Methanococcus vannielii SB: one gene and its partner. The protein of the gene in region 1 interacts with the protein of each later gene in a pairwise test. Links are inferred from orthologs where the notes say so. Each region holds a gene or a part of one and is shown in the gene's direction. Other genes may lie near its edges. The genes, in order: sepS and pscS.

Region 1 (9,359 bases):
AGGACTCCACCAATTCCATCAGATACTATTAAAGCCATTAGGGCTACAATGTATCGTGAAAGAACGGATGTAAAAGATATTTTAAGGAGAATTGGAAGAAGAATACATAGGGATGTACGATTGAGAGACGATTCATGGATTAGAACTTCTTTTTTAGGCGGGAGTAGGGAAGTTGGAAGAACATGTATCTACCACCAAACTCCGGAAAGTAGAATTTTAGTGGATTGCGGTATTAACATTGCAGTAGATGACGAAAAAGCTTTTCCACATTTTGATGCGCCGGAATTTTCAATTGATGAAATCGATGCTGTTGTTGTAACTCATGCCCACCTTGACCATTGTGGATTTATTCCAGGATTATTTAGGTATGGCTATGATGGGCCAGTATATTGTACAAAACCAACTAGAGATTTGATGACCCTTCTACAAAAAGACTACGTTGAAATTAGCGAAAAAGAAGGAAAGAATGTTCCATATTCCTCAAAAGATATTAAAAACGCAATAAAGCATACAATACCTCTTGATTATGGCGTTACCACAGATATTGCACCTGCAATTAAATTAACATTACATAATGCAGGGCATATCTTGGGTTCCGCAATTTCACACTGTCACGTTGGAGATGGACTCTATAACGTTGCATACACAGGAGATATTAAATTTGAAGCTTCAAGATTATTAGAACCTGCAACATGCCAATTCCCAAGACTTGAAACACTCATTATTGAATCCACGTATGGGGGGTACGATGACGTACTTCCAGAAAGAGATGAAACTGAAAAAGAGTTCTTAAATGTAATGTTGGAGACCACCTCTAGGGGCGGAAAAGTAATCATTCCCGTATTTGGTATTGGAAGAGCCCAAGAACTAATGCTTGTTTTAGAAGAAGGATATAATCAAGGTATATTCAATGCTCCAGTTTACCTTGATGGTATGATATGGGAAGCTACTGCAATTCACACCGCTTATCCAGAATATTTATCTAAAGCGATGAGAAACAGGATATTCCATGAAGGAGATAATCCATTCCTTTCAGAAGTATTCAAAAAAGTTAAGAATACAAACGACAGGAGAAACATCATGGATGGAGATGAAGCTTGTATCATTCTTACAACTTCAGGCATGCTTAGTGGTGGCCCGAGTGTTGAATACTTTAAGAATCTTGCAGAAGATGAAAAGAACGCAATCGTGTTTGTAGGGTATCAATCTGAAGGAACATTGGGTAGAAAAATCCAGAGAGGATTTAAAGAGATTCCCCTAATGGGTAAGAACGGAAGGAGTAAAGCTGTAAAGGTAAACCTTTCAGTTCATACCTTAGAAGGGTTTTCAGGGCATAGTGATAGAAAGCAGTTGATAAAATACTTAAGAAAGTTAAAACCAATTCCAGACCGTATATTAACGGTTCACGGTGAAGCTTCAAAGTGTATTGATCTTGCAAGTACTGCATATAAACTCTTTAAAAAAGAAACCCGTTCACCAATGAATCTTGATTCTATAAGGCTTAGGTAATTGAAATTACTTAAAATTAATTAAAATTATTTTTTTAGCTATTACTTTAAAATTTATTTTTTATTTTTTCCGTTTAAGTTAAAAGTTTTTTAAAAAAGTATTCAAAATTATCTATTTTTAAAAAAAATAAAAATTTAAAATAAAAAAATTTAAGGCAGTACAACAAATTTCAATGCAAAGAGAATTGCAAGTAAATAAACTATTGGATGAACTTCTTTTGCACGTCCTGCAATTATTTTAATTAGCGGATAGAATATAAATCCTAATTGAAGCCCTGTTGCAATACTGTAGGTTAGTGGAATCGTAATTAATGTAATGAATGCAGGAACTGATTCAGTAATATCTTCCAAGTCAATTTTTCTTATTGCGGATATCATCAACGCACCAACAATAATCAAAGCAGGTGCTGTTGCATACCCGGGTATTGCTGCAACAAATGGGTGAAAGAACATCGAAAGTAAAAATAGTGCAGCAACTACTACTGACACAAAACCGGTTTTTCCACCAAGTCCAATTCCCGAAGCTGATTCAATATAACTTGTAACTGTTGAAGTACCCAATGTTGCCCCGACAGCAGTTGCAATTGAATCTGACATTAATGCTTTTTCAGACCTTGGAAGTTTTCCATCTTTTAGATATCCTCCTTGTGAACTCAATGCACCAAGCGTTCCAAGGGTGTCTAATAAATCAACCAAGAATAAAGCTAAGATTATGTTTACAAGGCCAATATTAAGCGCACCCATGATGTCCATCTGCATGAACGTTGGTGCAAGAGAAGGTGGCATTGCAATGAGTCCAGAAGGAAGTGCAGAAACGCCTAAACCCATTCCAATTAGTGCTGTAAGAATTATTCCCCAAAGAATTGCACCAGTTACTTTTCTTGCCATTAAAGAAGCTGTTACGAACAATCCAAACAGTGCTAAAAATGTTGCGGGAGATAATATATTTCCTAACCCAACAAGGGTGGCATCGTTTGCAATGATTACATTGGCAGATTTTAGGCCAATAAACGCAATAAATAAACCTATACCCACAGCAGTACCATATTTCAATGCATTTGGTATTGCATCAAATATCCACGTCCTTATTTTAGTTATAGTCAATATTGTAAACAGTATGCCCGAAATAAAAACAGCACCAAGTGCAACTTGCCAGCTAAGCCCTAAACCATTAACAATATAAAACGTAAAAAATGCATTCAAGCCCATACCTGGTGCAAGTGCAAATGGGTATTTAGCATAAACCCCCATAATAAATGTGCCTATTGCTGCAGAAATACAGGTTGCAGCCATTACTGCCCCAAAATCCATTCCTGCAAGACTTAATATTTGGGGATTTACAAATATAATGTACGACATGGTCATAAATGTAGTAATTCCAGCCATGGTTTCTACTTTGAAGTTTGTATTGTGCTCTTCAAAGTTAAAGTACTTTTCAACAAACTTTGACATAACGTCACCCCGATTAATTAATATATAATATTGGCATTTATTATGATATAAAGATTACATTACACATTACTACCTATATAAATTCAGGATTTCAGTGATAATAATGTTTAAACGAGAAGAAATCATCGAAATGGCAAATAAGGACTTTGAAAAGGCTTGGATAGAAACTAAAGGCCTCATAAAGTCTAAACGAGTAAATGAAAGTTATCCGAGAATTAAACCAATTTTCGGAAAGACACACCCTGTAAACGATACTATTGAAAATTTAAGGCAAGCATATCTTAGAATGGGGTTTGAAGAATACATAAATCCAGTAATTGTTGATGAAAGGGATATTTATAAACAGTTTGGCCCAGAAGCTATGGCAGTGTTAGATAGGTGCTTTTACCTAGCAGGCCTCCCAAGGCCAGACGTTGGATTAAGTGATGAAAAAATTTCCCAAATTGAAAAACTTGGAATTAATGTATCTTGCCACAAGGAAAGCTTGCAAAAAATACTTCATGGATATAAAAAAGGAACTCTTGATGGCGATGATTTAGTTTTAGAGATTTCAAAAGCTCTTGAAATTTCAAGTGAAATGGGTTTAAAAATTTTAGAAGAAGTTTTCCCAGAATTTAAAGATTTAATTGCGGTTTCTTCAAAATTAACTTTAAGAAGCCATATGACTTCAGGTTGGTTTATAACTCTTTCAGAACTTAATGGTAAAAAACCGCTTCCTTTTAAGCTATTTTCAATCGACAGGTGCTTTAGAAGGGAACAAAAAGAAGATAAAAGTCATTTAATGACTTATCACTCTGCATCGTGCGTAATTGCTGGAAAAGATGTAGATATTAACGATGGAAAGGCAGTTGCAGAAGGACTTTTGTCACAGTTTGGATTTACAAACTTTAAATTCATTCCTGATGAAAAAAAGAGTAAGTATTATACTCCAGAAACTCAGACTGAAGTTTATGCATACCATCCAAAATTAAAAGAATGGCTTGAAGTTGCAACTTTTGGAGTATATTCACCAGTTGCACTTAGTAAATATGGAATAGATGTTCCGGTAATGAATTTGGGGCTTGGTGTTGAACGACTTTCAATGATATCTGGAAATTTCGAAGATGTACGTGAAATGGTATATCCCCAGTTTTACGAGCAGAGCTTATCTGATAGAGCTATTTCATCAATGGTAAAATTCGATAAAGTCCCAGTACTGGACGAAATTTACGATTTAACGAAAGAATTAATTGATTTATGCGTTAAAAACAAAGATATAACATCGCCTTGTAACCTTAAATTAGAAAAAACGTTTATTTTTGGAAAAACAAAGAAAAATGTTAAAATCATTGTATTTGAAAAAGAAGAAAACAAAAAATTACTTGGCCCTTCAATTTTAAACGAGATTTACGTTTATGATGGAAATATTATCGGCATTCCAGAAACTTTTGAAGGGGTAAAGGAAGAATTTAAAGAATTTTTAGAAAAAGGAAAAGTTGAAGGAGTAACTACCGGTATTCGATACATTGATGCATTGTGCTTTAAAATTACATCTAAAGTAGAAGAAGCATTTGTTTCAAATACTAGTGAATTTAAATTAAAAGTTCCAATTGTTAGAAGTTTGAGCGACATTAACTTAAAAATAGAAGAAATCGCATTAAAACAGATCATGAGTAAAAATAAAGTTATCGATGTAAGGGGGCCCGTATTTTTAAATGTTGAAGTGAAAATTGAATAATAAATTACATAAAAAATTTATATTTATTAAAAGTATTTATCTTAAAAAAGTTAGTGATCGGGCTTAAAATCCAATCAACTTTCCAATATTATATGCCATAATCCCAACAAACGTTGCGAGTAAGATATTATAAGAAATACTAAATGCAGTCCATTTAATACTTCTTGTTTCAAGATAGAATGCCGCAATTGTTGCAATACAAGGTATATAAAGTACTGAAACGAGTGTAAGTACAAATGCTTGTAAAGGGCTTATGAAGTCCGAGATATTTCCTGGATAAAGTATACTCAAACTTGAAACAACTAATTCTTTTGCAAATATACCAAATACGAGTGAAACTGCGCCCCTCCAATCAAGGCCCATGTATTTAGTTACAATTTCAAGAATATTTCCAAGTACCATCGCATAATTTGAATCCGGACTTGGATAAGTTATAAGCCCATAAAACAAAAGCGAACCTAATGCAATTATTGTTCCTGCTTTTTTCAAAAACTCTTTACTTTTTTCCCATGTCATTTTAAAAATATTTTTCCAGTCGGGGATCCTGTAAGGTGGAAGTTCAAAAATATATTCTTCAGAATCTCCCTTTATAAATTTGCTCAGTACATATGAAACTAAAAATAAAAGCCCGAATGTAATTCCAAGTATTGCCATTGTAAATAATACTGCACTTTCAATAAAAAACGCCGATGCAAAAAATCCAATAATTATAAATCTCGCAGAACAGGGAATAAGTGGAGTTATAAGTAAAGTTATAAGTCGTTCCTTATGGCTTGAAATGAATCTCGTCCCCATTAATGCTGGAACACTACATCCAAATGCGGTTATTAATGGAATAAATGATTTTCCGCTTAATCCCATTTTTGACATTATATTGTGTGTTAAAGCAGTAACTCTTGATAAATAGCCCGTATCTTCCAGTGTTGAAAGAGAAAACATTATCAAAAATATCATCGGGAAAAATTCCAAAACTGCCCCAACTCCAGCTAAAAGTCCATCAACGATAATTCCCGAATAGGATTCAGAAAGTATAATTAATAAATATTCACCCAATATTTCAAAAAATTCCCCAATGATCCCTGAAAATAATTCTCCAACACCAAATACGAAATTATACATTAAATATAATACTGCCGCAAATATAACGAGTCCATATACTGGATGAACCACTATTGTATCGATATCTTCATAAAGTTCACTGTTTACCATAACTCCGGCTAAAATTTCATCACATTTTTTATATCTCTGCTCTACAATATAACTTTCAACATCGTGCTTTATTTCATTTTCTACTTCAGCTTTCAAGTTATTTATAAATTCCATTAATTCTAAATTCTTTGAAAATTCCTTTAATACATCAGGGTCACTTTCTAAAAGAGATATTGAAAGCCATCTTTTTGGAAGTTTTTGGTAAGTGCTAGAAATTTTATAATTTCCTTCTTCAAGCTTTTTATCTATTTTATGGATTGCATTTTCCAACAGTTTTGAATAAGTTACAGGATTTGCCCGATATTCACTGGTATATACTGAATCTTTCAATGAATCAATTCCTATTTTATGCCTTCCAGAAGTCCTAATTACTTTTAAACCCAACTTTTCGCTTAATTTCTGGTCATTTATATGTATACCAAATTTTTCCGCTTCATCAATTAAGTTAAGGCATATTATTGGAGAAATTCCAAGTTCAATTAGTTGTAGCGTTAAATATAAGTTTCTGTTAATATTTGGCGTATCAATTACATCAATAACTGTTGCACCGGGATTTTCAATTAAATAATCTCTTGCAATTTTTTGATCTAGTGAATCAGACATTAATGAGTAAATTCCAGGTAAATCAACTACATTGTAATTCTTATCATTTAGTTTAAAAAATCCTTCTTTTTTTTCTACCGTAACTCCCGGCCAATTTCCAATTCGTTGTTTCATTCCAGTTAACTGATTAAATAGAGTAGTTTTGCCAACATTTGGTTGACCGATTAGGGCAATATTTTTTTCTTCATTCATCCTCTTCACCGTAGTTGTCGCATTTTTGGGATTTTTTACAGGAACTATTTGAACAGCACGAACATGTTTTATTTAATACTGCCTTTGATATCCGTACAAGTATTTTTTCAAAAAATCCTTCTTTTTGATTATTTGGTTTTTCCATTTTCTTACCTGTCTAATTACGGTTAAACGTTGAATTATTCTAACGTGGTTTAAATAATCAGAATTTAAGACATTTAAGTACGTTTAAGTTATTCTACAAATATGGATCTCGCCATTCCTCTACCGATAGCAATTTTGGAATTTCCAACCCGGATAAGAATTGGGCCTTGATTATTTTTTGATATTATCGTTATTTTAGAACCGGGGATAATTCCAAGCTCGTAAAACTTTCTACAGCTTCCTTCAACCTTTAAAACCATGTAAGACCCTGGGTTTTTTTGTAAAATGCTCTCCATAAAACCACCAGCTATATATAATAATAAGCCATATACTATATTTAATACATATTAAACAATTTAAATAAGATTAAATACATCTATGTGCATTCCATGCTATTTATATTTTTCTTTTGGTGGTAATTTGGTATCTCAAAATATTGAAGATTATCTTGAAACTATTTTTTTATTCATAAAGGAGAAAAAAAGACCAGTTAAAACAACAGAACTTGCAAGACTAATGAATGTACAGCCTGCTGCGGTAACTAGCATGGCTAAAAAATTAAGTCATGATGGATTAATTCATTATGAGCCATACGTTGGAATATATCTTGATGAAGATGGCGAAGAAATTGCAAAAAACACGCTTAGAAAACACCGTATCATTGAATATTTTCTTACAGAATTTTTAAATCTGGATTTAGATTTCGCAAAAGATGAAGCTTGCAAAATAGAACACGTGGTTTCCGATAAAACTATTGAAAAATTGTATGAATTTATAGATAAGCCTGAAAAGTGTCCGCACGGCGAAAATATAAATTTAAAATAAGCTTAAAATAATTTTAAACTAGTTTTAAAATACCAATATACTTTTTTACAATGTCTAAATTTTAAAAACAAAATCATAACGATTAAATATTGTTTGAAGGCATATTTGATTTAGTATCCTCTTTTTATTTTAATACGGTTAGACTGTTTTACTAAGGTGCATCGAATGTCTGAAAGAAATAATGATGAAGAAATTGAAAAAAACATCTTAAAACATCTTTATAAAATAAATAGTCGGGATTCCGACGCTTTTTTATCGTTAGAAGTGTTTAAAACGGAATTTAATTTAGAGGGGGGCGAACTTTATCGAAATATTGATTCTCTTTTTGAAAAAAAATTGATTTTGAAGGGCAAAAATCCTGAAGTTAAAGGATACAATATAAAATTATCTCAAAAAGGAATTGAATTTTTTGAAAATCCAGTATTTATTCGTGAAGAAATTGAAAAAGCGTATAGAACATTTAAAATATATTCTGATGAAGTATCTAACGCGTCATATGAGAATTATTCAAAATCTCTATCTGATTTTTTAAATTATTGTAAAAAAAATGAAGTTTTAGACATGGTTATTTTTAGGTTATGTAATGCTGAAAGGGATTTTGAAAAGTGGTATGATAGTTTATTAAATTCAAAAGTTCATTCAAATGCGCTTCCCCTAGACGAAGACGAAAAAATATCCATACTATATCGATTTTTAAACGAAATAAATTCTGGAAAAATTAAAATTTCAGAGTTTGTTAATTCAGAATATAAAATTTCTGGAAAGGCTGAAGAAATCATTAAAAAATTCAATCAAAGTATTTTTAGCCATTTTGTAAGGGGAATTGATTTAAAACTTAAAAAAATGATGATTAAAGTGGAAAAACTACAAAATTCAGAAGATTTAACGTCTGAAATTTCAAAAAAAAGTATAAAAGTCAGAAAAATAGACTTTATAGATAGCGACTCATTTGTGTCTAAAAAAAGACTCGAAAACTTCGAAAAAAGCCCTAAAAAAGAATTATTGCAAACTGAAGTTATTGACGGAGATGCTTTGAGTCGAAAATTATCGAAAAATAATTCCAGTTTAAATTTACTTGAACAAGGTTTATTAAATATCGCTGAAGAATTAAGAAATGATAAAAAACCTGTTGAAGCCATTTCTTACGTTTATTTACTTTCAAAAAAAGTTGATTCATCAAACGTTTTAGAAATTCAAGAGTTATTAAGAGAAGCAATTTTAATTGAACCGTCTTTAAAAGATAAGTTTAAAGAGCTTGCAATGTCATCAAGCATTGAAATTGCAAATACTGAAATTATTAAGGGTATTTTGTCAATTATTTAATTTTTAAATTATTTAACTAAACATATATTAAACAGAAAATTAACAAAAATTAAAATTCAATGATATTAAAAAGGATAGCACAATTGCCCCTAAAAAGATTTAATTGATAATCAATAAATATGGGTAAAATCATATTTGGTAATGCGTATAAGAGGTGATGGTTTTTGAAAAAAACTCTAGAAAATTTAGCAAAGGCATTTATTGGGGAGAGTCAAGCAAGAAATAGATATACAATATATGCAAAAATTGCACAAAAGGAAGGGTATGAAAAAATATCCGAAGTATTTACAATAACTGCAGAACAAGAAAGGGAACATGCAAAGTGGCTTTTTAGACTAATTACTCAATTAAAAAAGAATGAAAATTATGAAGCTGACTTAATAATT
Region 2 (9,184 bases), 980 kb from region 1 along the record:
GGCAAATTCCAGCGAAAATGCAAACGTTGGACCAATGGCGGCTGTTGCAGGGACATTTAGTGAGTTAGTTATTCATAGTTTACTTGAAAATAATTCAAAATCAGCAATTTGCGAAAATGGAGGAGATATTGCACTTTCATCAGATTTTGACATTATAGTTGGACTTTATGCTGGAAATTCACCAATTTCAGGAAATTTGGGCTTCAAATTAAAAAAAGAAAAAATTAAAAATGGATATGGTGTTTGCACTTCATCAGGAACCGTTGGTCATTCCGTTAGCTTTGGAAATGCAGATTCTGTTACGGTTTTTGCAAAGTCTGCAAGTATTGCAGATGCTGCTGCAACATCTATTGGAAATTTTGCGGTTGGAAGCCCTGATGAAGCAATAAATAAATGTCTTGAACAGGCTGAAAATATTTTAAAAATAGATGGTGTGTTTGTTACATTCCAAGAGTACGCTGGAAAGGTTGGAAAAATTCCGACACTTATTAGAACTGAAAAAAAAGAGGCTTTTGGAAATGTTTTTGAGATGGTTTGATAATATATTATGATAATTATTGCGTTTAGGTGAAAGCTATGAAAAAGTTTCTAAAAGGTTTATTCATAGTGTTCGTATTTTTAACGTGTGTCATAATGTCAGGTTGTGCTGAATTTACCGACCCCGCAAACGAAAAAGTACAGGTAGCAGTATTAAGTGAGGAATACGATAAAAGCAGTGGAAAGTATGAAACAAACCCGCAACAAGTAATTACTCCGTCTGGTGAAAGTAGTAGGTGAGTTTTATAATTTAAATTTGTCTAATTTATGAACCATATAATAGTAAAAGGCGATTTTTTGAATGAACGTAAACTAAATAAAGATTTTTTGGAAATTTATGAAATGTCTATTTCTGGAAAAATAAAAAAAGAGGATGCCCTTGAAATTTTAAAGTTAGATGTTTATGATTTACTGCATATTTCATATCACTTAAAAAAAGCGTTTAATAAAGAAAAAATAGAAACCTGCTCGATTATAAATGCAAAATCGGGATTTTGTAGTGAAAACTGTAATTTCTGCTCCCAATCAATCCATAATAATTCTAAAATCAATATTTACGGCTTAAAATCTAAAGAAGAAATATTAAAAAGTGCTAAATCCATTGAAAACTATTCAAACCGTTTTTCGATAGTTTCGAGTGGGAAAAAAATTTCTGAAAAAGAATTTGAAGATATATTGGAGATAATTGACGAAATAAAAAATAAAACTAAACTAAAAGTTTGCGTATCGCTTGGACTATTGAATAAATCCCAATTAAAAGCACTAATGAAAAAAAATATTAGAATCCACAATAATCTTGAAACTTCGAAAAACTATTTTAAAAATATCTGTACAACTCATGAATACGAGGACAAAGTAGACGTTATAAAAAATGGAAAAAAATTAGGGCTTCAAATATGTAGTGGAGGAATTTTTGGACTTGGTGAAGATATTATAGACCGCATAGATTTACTTTACGAGTTAAAAGAATTAAACGTCGATAGTATTTCGTTAAATCTCTTGAATCCAATAGAGGGAACTAAAATGCGTGAAAAAATTAATAGTAAAGAAATAAAAAGTATTGAACCAATAGATGCCCTGAAATCTATTTGTATTTCACGGATAATAATGCCAGAACGAGTAATTAGACTTTGCGGTGGAAGAGAATACGTTTTAAAAGATTTACAAAGTCTATCTCTTCTTGCAGTCGATGGATTAATGATTGGAAATTACCTGACAACATCTGGAAGAAATATTCAATCAGACTTGAGAATGATTGAGGACATGGGTTTTAAAAAGGGATAATATGGACGATACATTAAATTTAACTAAAAAGTATGAAGATTTAAAAAATTTTTTTAAAGGTAAAAATGTAGTTGTCGCATATTCTGGAGGTGTTGATAGTACTTTAATTTCAAAAATATCTTCAGAAATTACAGATACTATTGCTGTAACTATTGATAACAGCTTTTTTTCGAAAGAAACAATTAAAAAAGCAGAAACTCGTGCAAAATTATTTAAAATTCCCCAAAAAACGGTGAAAATTAATTATTTAACTGAAAACGTTTCAAAAGATATAAAAAACAGGTGTTACAATTGTAAGGCGAAAATTGCAGAAGAATTGCTTAAAATAAAAAATGAACTAAACTATGACATTATTGTTGATGGAACGATTTATGACGACATTTTTGAAGATAGGCCTGGAATTAAGGCATTTAAAGAAAAAGGCATAATTTCCCCACTTTTGGAATTAAAATTTACAAAAAAAGAGGTATTATTCCTTTCAGAATATTTAAATTTAGAAATACCCTTAAAAGACACGTGTATGGCAACTAGAATACTATCTCAGCCCATATCGCTTGAAAAAATGAATAGATCTTATGTTGCAGAAGAGTTTATAAAATCAAAGTTCCATATTAAAAATTATTTAAGAGTCAGACACTTTGAAAATATTGCAATTATCGAAATAAATAAGAATGAATCTAAAATATTGCTTGAAATTGAAAACATTGATATGATAAATAAAGAATTAAAAAAAATTGGGTTTAAAAAAGTAACTTTTGATTTTGAGTTTAAATAATAATTTTTGCGAGAAATGGTGATTTAAATGGATATAAACATTGACAAATATAAAAACATAACTAGAAACCTTGAAAGGGATATTGTAAATTTAAATCCCATACAAAGAGGAGGAATTCTTCCAACGGAGGCTAAAAAAGTAATTTACGAATACTGGGATGGATACAGCGTTTGTGACTACTGTTCTGGACGACTTGATAAAATTGAAACTCCTCCGATAAATGAATTTTTAGATGATATGTCAAAATTCTTAGGAATGGATATAACAAGACCGACACACGGTGCAAGGGAAAGTAAATATGCGGTAATGAATGCAATATGTAAAAAGGGGGATTACGTTGTTTTAGATGGAAATTCACACTATACTTCATACGTGGCACTTGAGAGGGCTAACCTAAATTACGTAAAAACAGATGTTGAGGAATACCCCAATTTTAGAGTTATTCCTAAAAGTTATGCTGAAAAAATAGATGAGTTGGAAGATTCAGGAAAAAATATCGGATTAATTTTATTAACTCATGTTGATGGAAGTTATGGAAATGTTTCAGATGTTTCAAAAGTTGGAAAAATTGCAAAATCAAAAGGATACCCATTATTATTAAATTGTGCTTATTCGGTTGGAAGAATGCCTGTTGATGGTAAAAAATTAAATGTTGATTTTATTGCGGCATCAGGACATAAAAGTATGGCTGCATCAGGCCCTTGTGGCCTTTTATCAATAAATGCGGAGTATGAAGACGAAATATTAAAAACTTCAAAAGTAAACGTTGTAAAAGAGCTCCAGATGCTTGGATGTACAAGTAGGGGAATTCCAATATTAAGTTTAATGGCAAGTTTTCCCCATATCATTGAAAGAGTTAAAAATTGGAACTTAGAACTTGAAAAAACAAGGAAAGTAGTATTTGAATTTGAAAAGCTTGGGTTCATCGCACTTGGTGAAAAACCGAGAAATCATGACATAATACGATTTGAAACGCCTGTTCTTGATAAAATTGCGGAAAAAGATAAAAGAAGAGGTTTTTTCTTCTATGAAGAGTTGAAAAAAAGAGGAATAGGCGGAATAAGGCGAGGCGTTACAAAAGAGTTTAAAATGAGTGTTTATGGCCTTACAGGCATGCAGGTTGACTATATAATAGACTGTATCAAGTCAATAGTTTTGGAAAACGCCAATTGAGGTGAATTATATGAATTCAAAGTATATAATTCCGGGAATTATGGTTTTACTCCTTATTGGTGCAATCTATATTGCTCTTGGCCCCAATATTCCTGAAAAGTACATTTTTGTTGATGTTACATTTAAAATGGGTGGGGCCGAATATCAAGGATACACAATTCAAGGTAGTAAAATAACTTTTGAATTTAAAAGAGAAGGTGACTTTTTTACACAAGCAATAACATCAGGATTTGCTAGCACTTCTGAAAGATTTAGAAATATTACTGACGTATATATAAAAATAGATACTAATGGCGATATCAATTATTATAAAGCCGAAAAATTCTATGAAACTGACGATGTAGTCAAATATCAAGTAATAGAAAAATAAAATATATAGTATTAAATCAAAAGCATTCTATTAATTGCCTTTTTTGCATTTTCAATTATTTCTTCTGAAAGATTTATCTCGTAATTTTCTTCTAAAAGACATTTTTCTAACTTTTCTAAAGAAATCGGTTTCATTGACGTACAGATTGCATTTTTTCTTAGTGGAATTAATTTTTTAGTTTTTCCAAGCTTTTCTAAATCGATTTTTATTCTTGTAATCATATCAACTTCTGTACCTATTACAAACTCCTCTTTTTCCGAGTTAAGTACGTGTTTTACCATTCCACCGGTACTCATTACATGATCTGCTAAATCTTGAATTTCGGGGTCACTTTCAGGATGAATTAGGATTTCTGCGTTTGGGTATTCTTTTTTAACCCGATTAATGTCTTCAATTGTAAAAGTTTTGTGAACATAACAGTGTCCACCTTCAGGCACTAAAATTATCTTTTTATCCGTTCTTTTTGATACAAAGTACCCTAAATTATTGTCTGGGCCAAATAAAATTTCTTTTTCGTCAAATGAATTTACTACTTTATCGGCATTTGCAGACGTACACGTTGCATCGGCAAGAGCCTTTGAAGATGCTAACGTATTTACATAAATTACTACTTTCGCATTTGGGTGTTTTTTCTTTTCTTTAAGTATAACTTCCGGTGGAAGATCACGTGCCATTGGACAGTAAGTTTCAATAATTTCCGGAATTAACACTTTTTTTTCAGGATTTAAAACTTTTGCAGTTTCTGCCATAAAATCCACACCGCAAAATACAATTATATCTTTATTTGTATCCTTTGCAGCAATACAAAGTTCTAAGGAATCGCCAATTATATCTGCAATTTTTTGAATTTCTTCTGGCTGATAGTTGTGTGCTAAAATTATTGCATTTTTCTCTTTTTTAAGTTTATTTATCCTATCCAGTATGTTCATAAATATACACCTTTAATCTCACTTAAAATTATTTAATAATCTCTTTTTTAATTTTTAAGGCTTCGATAACCATTTTTTCGGCAATTTTATCCAAGCTATAGGGGGTTATAGGTTCCATATCTTTTATAAATTTACCAGTTCCAACAACCAAATGGCCTTCTTCTTCCATTTTTAAAAATTCAACAGGGCCATTTTCATATTTAGCATCACCAACCTTAACATTACAGTTAAGCCCGAATACCCCATTTGTTCCAATGCAGATTTTTTTAGTGGTTTTACAGTATTCAATAATTTTTTTTCGTAAATTTAAAGTATCTCCGCCTGCAAAAACGACTAATACAATGTTTCCCGAAATTTTTTCAAGATTTTCTTTGGAAATATCTTCAAATACTGCATCTATTTTTTCAGGAAAAAAATCTTTAATAAATGATACTTTATACTCCCCAACTTTTCCGCCGTATTTTCTATGGATTACATCATTCATATCAATTTTTGCAGCGTCAAACACTTCAATCTTCTTAAAACCTCCCCGATGTACCTCTAAAATATCCATAATAACCCTAACACCAAGTCTACCGCACCCGATAACTGAAACAGTCCCTTTAGAATTTAATTTGTCTTCAAGCAGTTTTATATCCATATAATCACTTAAAATTATTTTTTTATTGTAATATTTGTTTTCCAGATATATTAGTTAGAATTTTTTAAATAAATATTTACGCAATTAATTTAAAAGTTACTCTTTGATGTGGTGAATAATACTCACAGATATTTATAAAACTTACTATTTGAATTTAGAAGAATTATATATATAGAAACATTCACTACGTTGTATATGACTCACATGAGATGAAATTATGCCAGAGCATTTACTGTCAGGTATCAAAGCAATTGTCGCAATAAATATGCGAAAAGAGGGAATGCTGCAAAGAGAAATAGCGGATTTTCTCAAAATGGATCGTTCAATCATTTCACACTATTTACATGGCAGATATCCATCTGATAAAGTCATGCGAGTCTCTGAAGAGATTATAAGGTTACCCCTTGAATATGGAATTCCATTGATCACGTCTCTTGGTGATGACAAAGAGATTACAAAAAAATTAGTAGAACGAATTTATAAAATAACTATAGAAATTGACATGGAAAAATGTATTGCGTGTGGTAATTGTTTAGAATGTGAATACGATGCAATATCGGTTTATTCGGAAGATATAGGCATATCTATTGATAAAGAAAAGTGCGTTCTTTGTCTACAGTGTGTTTCCGAGTGCCCTGTCAATGCCTTGAAAATAACTAACTACAAGGTATAATTTTCGGGAGGAATACTATGAAAAATATTAAAAGAGACGAAAAAGACGGCGTCATCGAAATTTCGAGAGAGGGCGTTGAGAAAAGAGTCTTAAAATGGGAAGATTGTGTTTGCGTAGGATGCGGAATCTGTAACGAAATTTGTCCTACAAATGCTATTGAAATGGGGCCCCTTGGTGCCATTTTTAGAGGGGACATTGATGCTCCAAAACTAGATATTTCTGAAAAATGTGTTCTTTGTGGTATGTGTGCTTGTGCATGTCCATTTGATGCAGTTACTTTAAAAATTAACGATAAATTAAATACAGAAATGCCCCAATATCCAAAAATTAAAAGGGGTATCGAATTAAACCAGAAAAAATGTGTTTTATGTGAACAGTGTGAATTAGTTTGCCCACAGAGTGCAATTGATGTAGAAAGAACTATTCCTGAAAGAAAAACGTTGGTTTTAGGCGAAATTAACATTAAAAAAGATGCATGTGTTCTTTGTGGAATTTGTGCAGACTACTGCCCTGCTGATGCAATTGAATTAGTTCCAAACAAGATGAATGCACTAAATTTAAAGCCGATTGCGGACATAAAAGTGGATTTGGATGCATGCGTTTATTGTAAAGTTTGTGAAAAAGCTTGCCCGCATAACGCAATTGAAGCAATTTGTTACAAGTGCCCACTTGCAAGCAGAATTAAAAAGCCAGAACTTTACAGCGAAATTAAAGGTCAGACAAACATAGATAAAGATTTGTGTGTTTCATGCGGATGGTGTGCAAATATCTGTCCAGTTGAAGCAATAACTGTCGAAAAACCATTTGAAGGAGAATTATTAATCGATAATGATACTTGTGGAGCTTGTGGGGCCTGTATTTCAGTTTGCCCTTGTAAAGCACTTGTATTCCCAAAACCAGAAAAAGCTGCAGACAAGGTACCTAAAGTTTCAGTTAATCCGGCTGTCTGTATTTTATGTGGTGCATGTGCACAATCCTGTCCAGTAGATGCTTTAAAAGTTAAAAGGACAAAAATAAATATGACAGAAGCGAATGCACCGGCATGGAAGAAAGCTTTCGAAAAATTGATGAAATAATTGAGATTAAGTTCAAGGTGATTTAATGTACAAACTCGAAGTATATCCTGAGAAGTGTCATGGATGCGGAAACTGTGTTGTTGCATGCCCTGTAAATGCACAAGACCCTGATGTGTCAGGGGGTAAAGGTCCAAGTAGTGATGAAAAATTAATTATGAGAGTTGAAAACGGTGTTGTATCCATCGTAAATAACAGTTTGTGTGGTGGATGCGGCGCATGTATCGAAGCATGTCCTGTGGACGCTATTAAGTTAGTTATTGTAAAGTAACGACAGTTAAAGCATTTTCTATTTGTTGTTGGGTGATATTATGAAATTTATGCTAAATACTGGACGAACAATTTGGCAGGGCGAAGCTATTGAAGCTGGAAAAAACCTTGAAATGTACCGAAAAGCTGCTGCCGTCTGCTATATGAATGCTGAAGACATGGTGCTTTTAGGCGTTAAAGACGGGGATACCATAAAAATAACTTCAGAATATGGCGATGTTGCGGTACATGCATTGACAACTAAAGAACCAGCTCCAATTGGAATGATTTTTGTTCCAATGGGGCCATGGGCAAATCTTGTTGTTATACCTGATACTGAAAGTACATCAATGCCGTCATACAAGGGCCCACTTGCCGTTGAAGTTGAAAAATGCGATGAAGAAGTATTATTAATGGCTGACCTTATGAGAAAAGCATACATTAAATAATATTGATTTTTGGGTGATCTTTATGGAATACATAATCAAAAATGGTACCGTTTATGACCCGTTAAATAAAATTGACGGCGAAAAGATGGATATCTGTATAAAAGACGGAAAAATTGTAAGCTCTGTATCAAAGAATGCAATAGAGATAGATGCAAATAAAAAAATCGTCATGGCTGGAGGTGTTGACTCCCACAGCCACATTGCAGGAGCTAAAGTAAATACTGGTAGGGCATTAAGGCCTGAAGACAGTAAAAAGGATATCTACTCGAAAGAAGGTTTAAGAAAAGGTTCAGGATTTTCAATTCCTTCAACATTTAAGACGGGGTATCAATACTCTGGAATGGGTTATACGACAGTTATAGAAGCTGCAATGCCCCCGTTAGTTGCAAGACACACACATGAAGAATTTATGGATACCCCTCAAATCGATAAAGCTGCAATGCCTTTATTTGGTAACAGCTGGATGGTAATGGAGTATTTAAAAAATGGCGACCTTAGCATGTGTGCTGCATACATAGCTTGGGCACTTAAAGCTACAAAAGGCTTTGCAATAAAAATAGTAAACCCCGGTGGAACAGAAGCTTGGGGATGGGGTAAAAACGTTCATGGTTTAGATGATGAAGTGCCTTACTTTGGAATTACTCCAAGAGAAATCGTAACAGGACTTACAAAAGTAAACGAAATGCTTGGGCTCCCCCATTCTGTCCACGTACACCCAAATAACCTTGGACATCCTGGAAACTGGGAAACTACTCTTGAAACGATGGATTGTGTAAAGGGGATTAAAGCTAAACCAAAATACGGTGAAAGAGACACGGTTTATTATAACACTCACCTACAATTCCACTCTTACGGAGGAACTTCCTGGAAAGATTGCGTGAGTAAAGGAGTTGAAATGGCTGAGTACGTTAATAAAAACAGTCATGCAATGATTGACGTTGGACAGATAACTCTTGATGAAACAACGACAATGACTGCAGATGGCCCAATGGAATACGATCTTCACATGACAAATGGTCTTAAATGGGCAAA

What was found.
Region 2: the proteins of sepS (region 1) and pscS interact in binary tests that used the Methanocaldococcus jannaschii proteins (3 or more experiments, as listed by UniProt). The link is inferred for Methanococcus vannielii SB from one-to-one orthologs.

What each region holds. Positions count from the first base shown.
Region 1 is NC_009634.1:1,577,015-1,586,373, reverse strand. The notes cover bases 2,413-5,370. They hold sepS (O-phosphoserine--tRNA ligase), read left to right. Parts: upstream 2,413-3,063; coding sequence 3,064-4,677; downstream 4,678-5,370. Other genes in these bases: feoB (ferrous iron transport protein B), read right to left, coding at 4,741-5,370; MEVAN_RS08065 (NCS2 family permease), read right to left, coding at 2,413-2,960. Also shown: MEVAN_RS08070 (beta-CASP ribonuclease aCPSF1), read left to right, coding at 1-1,509; more of MEVAN_RS08065, read right to left, coding at 1,659-2,412; more of feoB, read right to left, coding at 5,371-6,681; MEVAN_RS08950 (hypothetical protein), read right to left, coding at 6,674-6,826; MEVAN_RS08050 (FeoA family protein), read right to left, coding at 6,915-7,121; MEVAN_RS08045 (metal-dependent transcriptional regulator), read left to right, coding at 7,246-7,650; MEVAN_RS08040 (hypothetical protein), read left to right, coding at 7,816-8,973; rbr (rubrerythrin), read left to right, coding at 9,138-9,359. UniProt on the Methanocaldococcus jannaschii protein: Catalyzes the attachment of O-phosphoserine (Sep) to tRNA(Cys).
Region 2 is NC_009634.1:603,899-613,082, forward strand. Bases 1,914-4,696 are described here. They hold pscS (O-phospho-L-seryl-tRNA:Cys-tRNA synthase), read left to right. Parts: upstream 1,914-2,623; coding sequence 2,624-3,769; downstream 3,770-4,696. Other genes in these bases: larE (ATP-dependent sacrificial sulfur transferase LarE), read left to right, coding at 1,914-2,596; MEVAN_RS02825 (hypothetical protein), read left to right, coding at 3,780-4,139; nadA (quinolinate synthase NadA), read right to left, coding at 4,151-4,696. In the rest of the region: MEVAN_RS02800 (UPF0280 family protein), read left to right, coding at 1-538; MEVAN_RS02805 (hypothetical protein), read left to right, coding at 577-777; biotin synthase BioB, read left to right, coding at 835-1,821; more of larE, read left to right, coding at 1,823-1,913; more of nadA, read right to left, coding at 4,697-5,068; MEVAN_RS02835 (ThiF family adenylyltransferase), read right to left, coding at 5,097-5,708; MEVAN_RS02840 (4Fe-4S binding protein), read left to right, coding at 5,926-6,381; tungsten-dependent formylmethanofuran dehydrogenase subunit FwdF, read left to right, coding at 6,399-7,457; MEVAN_RS02850 (4Fe-4S binding protein), read left to right, coding at 7,483-7,725; tungsten-dependent formylmethanofuran dehydrogenase subunit FwdD, read left to right, coding at 7,766-8,152; tungsten-dependent formylmethanofuran dehydrogenase subunit FwdA, read left to right, coding at 8,175-9,184. UniProt on the Methanocaldococcus jannaschii protein: Converts O-phospho-L-seryl-tRNA(Cys) (Sep-tRNA(Cys)) to L-cysteinyl-tRNA(Cys) (Cys-tRNA(Cys)).